2 regions of the Priestia sp. TSO9 genome follow, and region 2 is predicted to be linked to the other one. Evidence: a T-box and tRNA genes for the amino acid it is inferred to sense, from the RefSeq annotation. Region 2 holds a T-box; the other holds one or more tRNA genes.
What was found. A T-box is a leader RNA that pairs with one kind of tRNA and senses whether it is charged. The one in region 2 lies ahead of pheS (phenylalanine--tRNA ligase subunit alpha), so its partner is inferred to be a tRNA-Phe.

Region 1 (3,416 bases), on a different contig from region 2:
TCCGTCATATGAGCTAATACCGAGCTAAGCTTACGGCGCTCCCCTTCTGTCGTTGCCTGTGCTTCTTGAAGCTTTCTTGTTAAGTTGTTGAATGTGAGAGCTAGCTGACCAATCTCATCATACCCGTATACTTTAGCTTTTCTCGTAAAATTCCCTTTGGCCATCTCAAGTGCTTGTTTTCTCATTTCAGACATTGGACGAGTAATCGTCTGAGCTAAAAACACGCCTAAAATAGCTGTAATAAAAAGAGCAATCACCGTACCTGCCTTAAAGATCTGATTGATATTACTCATTTGATCGTAAACAGGCTCCATGGAAGCTGTTAAGTAAATAGCCCCTAAGATTTCTTCGCTAGACTGAACTTTTCCATTTTTATTAGTTGAATTTGATTGACTGGCACCTACTTTATCCTGTAAACGAATGGGCTGTATCATAACTCTAATTCGCTGTCCGCTTTGATCAACAAATACATTATCAGAGTTCGTTCCTGCTAACAACGCATTTGTAATCGCTAAATCATTAGTCTTTTTACCTATGATCTGTTGAGGATTTGAGTTCGATGTAGCAATGATTCTTCTATTTTGGTCAATGACTCTTACTTCAGAGATGTCATTCATATCATTTGAAGCTAAATTGGGTCTTGAAGCAAAATCTCGTAAAATAGTCTTTAAGTCTTCCTCAAGAGTGGGTGAATCATCATCACGATTTTTCACCATTTCTTGTCCAATGTTATACGTCAGCAAGTCTGTCCGCTCTTGAAGAGACGTTCGAAAGTTGTTAACTAATTCTTTTTCTAATTGTCGTGCAAAATAGACCCCAATAATTTGCATCGCAATTAAAATGAGCAGCACATAAATCAATACAAACTTTAAATGAATAGATTGCAGGAGCCTTACTTTCTTCATCTAAAATTACTCCTGCTCTGGGCTGCGTAAATAATAGCCTACTCCACGTCTTGTTACAATCCACATTGGATGGCTTGGATTATCTTCAATTTTTTCACGTAACCTTCGAACTGTTACATCTACCGTACGCACATCACCAAAATAGTCATAACCCCATACAGTTTGAAGCAAGTGTTCACGCGTCATGACTTGCCCAATGTGCTTCGCTAAATAATGCAGCAGCTCAAATTCACGGTGAGTCAGTTCAATCGTTTCTCCGCGCTTAGACACGATATAAGCATCTGGGTGAATAACAAGTGCTCCAATCGTTATTTCATTCGTTTCGCTTTCTTCCGTTGGAACAGCTACCTGCTGATGTCTACGTAAATTAGCTTTTACACGTGCTAATAATTCACGCGTGCTAAACGGCTTAGTTACATAATCATCTGCACCTAATTCTAGACCTAAAACTTTGTCAATTTCAGAGTCTTTTGCTGTTAACATGATAATTGGCATATCATATTTTTTGCGCACTTCTCGGCAAACTTCCATTCCATCTTTCTGAGGAAGCATAATATCTAATAAAATCATTTCAGGCTGTACTTCTTCCACTTTTTCAAGTGCTTCTACGCCATCATAAGCACAAAATACTTCATAACCTTCTTTTTGCAAATTAAACTTTAAAATATCTGCAATCGGCTTTTCATCATCTACGACTAAAATACGTTTATCCATGATCATCGTTCTCCTTTATTAGTTGAAGCAAAATATAAAAGATAGTATTCATACTGTTTGAATACCGTAGTTTTATTATACTTGATAACCCTTGAAACGTCACAAGTTCATCCTCTACTATACATGAAGATATATGATTTTCAACCATCTCTAAATACAAAAGTAATATATTACCACAAAAGAGATACAAAGCAAATAACGTTTTCTTTTAAATGTAAATAAAAGAAAAAAGCATGACTTTAAATAAAGTCATGCTTTTTGATGGCTCGGGACGGAATCGAACCGCCGACACAAGGATTTTCAGTCCTTTGCTCTACCAACTGAGCTACCGAGCCAAAATGGCGGTCCCGACGGGAATCGAACCCGCGATCTCCTGCGTGACAGGCAGGCATGTTAACCGCTACACCACGGGACCTCAGTCTATATGCTATATATTAAAAATATTAAAAATGACCCGTACGGGATTCGAACCCGTGTTACCGCCGTGAAAGGGCGGTGTCTTAACCGCTTGACCAACGGGCCACGTTGTAACAAAAGTGAGCCATGAAGGACTCGAACCTTCGACCCTCTGATTAAAAGTCAGATGCTCTACCAACTGAGCTAATGGCTCATGTTATATCTCTTAGCGACGTTTATTATAATAACATGATATTTCTTATGAATGCAATAGTTTTTTTAAAACTTTCTTTTTATTATTGACCTTTTTTAAAAAATCTTGTTAACAAAGCACCAATTACAAATAAAAAAGGTTAGCTCACGAGGAGCTAACCTTTTTTATTTAGCTATATACACCACGTAATACATTTGTTTGTGTACGATCTGGACCTACAGAGAAAATAGATAAAGGAATACCTGTTAATTGAGACACGCGCTCTAAGTAATGGCGAGCGTTATCAGGTAATTCATCTAATGTTTTCACACCCGTAATATCTTCTGTCCAACCTGGAAGCTCTTCATATACAGGTTCACATTCTGCAAGTGTTTTTAAGCTAGCAGGGAATTCTTCCATAACTTCCCCTTTATAACGGTAAGCTACGCAAATCTTTAATGTCTCAATTCCCGTTAATACATCAATTGAGTTTAAAGATAAATCTGTGATTCCGCTAACGCGACGAGCATGACGTACAACTACACTGTCGAACCAACCTACACGGCGAGGACGACCAGTTGTTGTACCATATTCACGTCCTACTTCACGGATTTGATCACCGATTTCGTTTGTTAATTCAGTTGGGAAAGGACCGTCACCAACACGAGTTGTATACGCTTTTGATACACCTACAACGTGTTTGATTTTAGATGGACCTACACCAGAGCCAATTGTTACTCCACCCGCTACTGGGTTTGAAGATGTAACAAATGGATATGTTCCTTGGTCGATATCTAACATAACACCTTGTGCGCCTTCAAATAGTACACGACGTCCTTCGTCTAACGCATCATTTAATACTACTGATGTATCAACAACATATTTTGCAACTTGTTGACCATAATCATAGTACTCATCTAAAATTTCTTCTAATGTAAAGCCTTCTACTTCATACATTTTTTCAAGAAGGCGGTTCTTTTCAGCTAAGTTTTGTGTTAATTTTGCTTCAAATACTTCACGGTCTAGTAAATCGGCAATTCGAATACCAACACGTGCTGCTTTATCCATATAAGCTGGTCCAATACCTTTTTTCGTTGTACCAATCTTATTTTCACCTTTACGTTCTTCTTCAACTTCATCTAATTTTAAATGATATGGAAGAATCACATGAGCTCGGTTACTAATACGTAAGTTTTCTGTTGTTACAC
Region 2 (3,416 bases):
CTCACTGCCGTTTGTAATGACAAGCTGATTGTCTTTTAATACGCGCTCTTGATCATCAAGTGTTACAAACTTTTCGCCTTCTGACGCGTGACGTACAACAATTTCTTTTGAACCAAGACGATCATAGTCAAAAGCATGCAGCGGCTGGCCGTATTCAAGCAAAATATAGTTGGTAATATCAACAACGTTGTTATGAGGTCGAATACCCGCTGCCATTAAACGCGTTTGCATCCATAATGGTGACGGAGCAATTTTTACGTTTTTCACAACGCGCGCTACGTAAAGCGGATTGTCTTCTTTTGCCTCTACTTTAACGGAAATATAATCAGCTGCTTGCTCATCAGACGTTTGCACGTTTACTGACGGATACTTCACTTCACGACGTAAAATAGCAGCCACTTCATGTGCTACACCTAACATACTTAAGCAGTCTGACCGGTTTGGTGTTAGCCCTAGTTCTAATACTTCATCGTTTAAGTTTAATGCATCTAGTGCATCCGCTCCTACTTCAGCATCGCTTGGGAACACGAAGATACCTTCTTGATAATCTTTTGCCACAAGCTTGCTTTCAATGCCAAGCTCTTGAAGAGAACAAATCATACCGTTCGATTCTTCACCGCGAAGCTTAGCACGCTTGATTTTAAAGTTACCTGGAAGTACAGCTCCCACTTTTGCAACCGCTACTTTTTGACCTTGTGCCACGTTCGGTGCTCCGCACACGATTTGAACGATTTCTCCTCCGCCAAGATCTACTTGACAGCGGCTTAATTTATCAGCATTCGGATGCTGTTCACGTTCTACAACGTGACCAATTACCACTCCGCTGATGCCTTTATTTAAGTTTTCTACACCTTCAACTTCAATTCCACTTTTTGTGATTTTATCTGCTAACTCTTCTGCCCTTACGCCTGATAAGTCAACATACTCTTGTAACCAACGATAAGATACAAACATCGTAGTCCCTCCTTTATACTTGTTTAAATTGATCTAAGAAACGAACATCATTTGTATAGAAATGACGAATATCATCCACGCCGTGTTTTAACATAGCAATACGCTCTACACCGATTCCAAAAGCAAAACCACGATATTTAGTTGAATCGTATCCAGCCATTTCAAGAACATTTGGATGAACCATGCCAGCTCCTAAAATTTCAATCCAGCCTGTTTGTTTACATACATTACAGCCTTTACCTCCACATTTTGCACACGATACGTCTACTTCTACAGACGGCTCAGTGAATGGGAAGAAACTTGGACGAAGACGAATTTCACGGTCTGCACCGAACATCTTTTTCACAAATACTTCAAGCGTGCCTTTTAAATCGCTCATACGAATGTTTTCGTCTACTACAAGACCTTCAATTTGCATGAATTGATGAGAATGCGTAGCATCATCGTCATCGCGGCGGTACACTTTACCTGGGCAGATAATTTTAACAGGTCCTTTGCCTTCATTCTTGTTCATAACACGAGCTTGAACAGTTGATGTATGCGTACGAAGAAGCGTTTCTTCCGTAATATAGAACGTATCTTGCATATCACGTGCTGGGTGACCTTTTGGCAAGTTCAGCGCTTCGAAATTATAGTAGTCCTGCTCTACTTCCGGTCCTTCTGCTACTTCATAGCCCATCCCTAAGAATAAATCTTCTACTTCTTCAACCACGCTCGTTAGCGGGTGATGCGTACCTGCTTTAACAGGGCGTCCTGGCAGCGTTACGTCGATTGTTTCTGAAGCAAGTTTACGCTCTACCTCAGCTGCTTCTAACGCCGTTTGTTTTTCTTCAATTTTAGATGCAATAGCTTCACGCACTTCATTTGCAAGTGCTCCCATTACAGGACGCTCTTCAGCTGAAAGTTTTCCCATACCGCGAAGTACTTCTGTGATAGGGCCTTTCTTTCCTAAATAAGCTACGCGTACGTCGTTTAATTCTTTTAAAGCACTTGCTGCTTCGACTTTTGCAATTGCTTCTTGTTGAAGTTCTTGTAAACGTTCTTTCATCACTTATTCCTCCTTTTAACGTAAAAAATGACAAATAAAAAAACCTCCTCCCAAAAAAGGGACGAGGATTAGTCGCGTTACCACCCTTGTTAACTATATACACAGACGTATACAGTTCACTTCATTCAAGTTAACGGAATCTCCGGAACACCTTTACATCTATGTAAGATGGTCTAAGTGTCAACTCAAGAGGTGAATTCACTTATTACATTTATAAAAATGCTTTCAGTCGCGGCATTTTCTCCCTGCATAAACGGACATAAGCTACTGCTCTCTTTCATCGTTTTTTACATATGTAACTATTGTATTATTATAGTGAAAACACGTTCTCGATGCAACTACATTCCGCGTAAATAATAAAGTAAGATTCCAGAAGCGATGGCAACATTTAGCGACTCGCTCTTTCCATAGATGGGAATGTACAGATTCTGATCCGTTTGTTCCAGCACTTTCTCGCTTACGCCGTTTCCTTCATTTCCCACAATCAGCGCAAATTCGTTTGAAGGTTTTACGCATGTGTAGACCTTTCCATTTTGTAGAGACGTGCCGTAAACTGCTATTCCTCTTTCTTTTAACAGTGAAATCATTTCGAGTAAATCGCCTTTTACAATTGGAAGATGAAAAATAGCTCCTTGCGTTGAACGAACGACTTTTGGGTTGTACACATCCACGCTGCCCTCTCCAACGATAATAGCGTCCACTCCGGCAGCATCAGCAGTTCGAATAATCGTACCTAGGTTACCTGGATCTTGCACCGCATCTAAAAGCAATACTTTCTGTGCTGTATGAATGATTTCTGCATGCTTCGTTTGAAAACACACAGCGATAATTCCTTGAGGTGTTTCGGTGTCAGATAATAATTTGATTATTGCTTCGTTGACAACCGTTATTTCGATACCGTCTATGTTCCACTGTGCTGGCACTTCGATCGATTCGCGTATAATTAGTTCCTTTACGCAATCCTTATTTTTGATAGCTTCTTCGACTAAATGAAAGCCTTCTACCATAAAAAGGCCCTGCTTATCACGGTCTTTTTTATTATGCAGCTTTTTCCACGCTTTTACCTGCGGATTTTTAACTGAATCAATTTGTTTCACAAACATAACTCCTTTATCTATATAAAAATAAATAGTTCGATTACATTTTGCTCAATAATCATTAGATAAGTTTCACTTTATTGTACATAGAAATCGCAAAGAAAACAAAAACTATTGGTAACTTTACGATAGCTGAGGTGAAAATGATGGATCTTAATTTACGAAATGCTGTTATTGCAAACGTTTCAGGAAACTCAAAAGAAGAGCTTGAAGCTACAATTTCTGACGCTATTCAAAGTGGCGAAGAAAAAATGCTCCCTGGACTTGGTGTTTTATTTGAGGTGCTTTGGGAAAAGTCTCCAGAATCAGAAAAAGAA

Region 1: it has a tRNA-Phe gene. The T-box ahead of pheS (phenylalanine--tRNA ligase subunit alpha) is inferred to sense a tRNA for this amino acid. The anticodon was not compared.

Annotation. Positions count from the first base shown of each region.
Region 1 is NZ_JAJEKD010000016.1:337,445-340,860, forward strand. Features, by position in the region: gene walK (cell wall metabolism sensor histidine kinase WalK) at 1-905, opposite strand, end outside; gene yycF (response regulator YycF) at 912-1,619, opposite strand; tRNA gene LJC66_RS26580 (tRNA-Phe) at 1,882-1,954, opposite strand; tRNA gene LJC66_RS26585 (tRNA-Asp) at 1,959-2,034, opposite strand; tRNA gene LJC66_RS26590 (tRNA-Glu) at 2,070-2,141, opposite strand; tRNA gene LJC66_RS26595 (tRNA-Lys) at 2,157-2,229, opposite strand; gene LJC66_RS26600 (adenylosuccinate synthase) at 2,398-3,416, opposite strand, start outside.
Region 2 is NZ_JAJEKD010000015.1:1,716,827-1,720,242, forward strand. Features, by position in the region: gene pheT (phenylalanine--tRNA ligase subunit beta) at 1-954, opposite strand, end outside; gene pheS (phenylalanine--tRNA ligase subunit alpha) at 968-2,002, opposite strand; T-box leader at 2,057-2,292, opposite strand; gene LJC66_RS24075 (TrmH family RNA methyltransferase) at 2,341-3,105, opposite strand; gene sspI (small acid-soluble spore protein SspI) at 3,246-3,416, shown strand, end outside.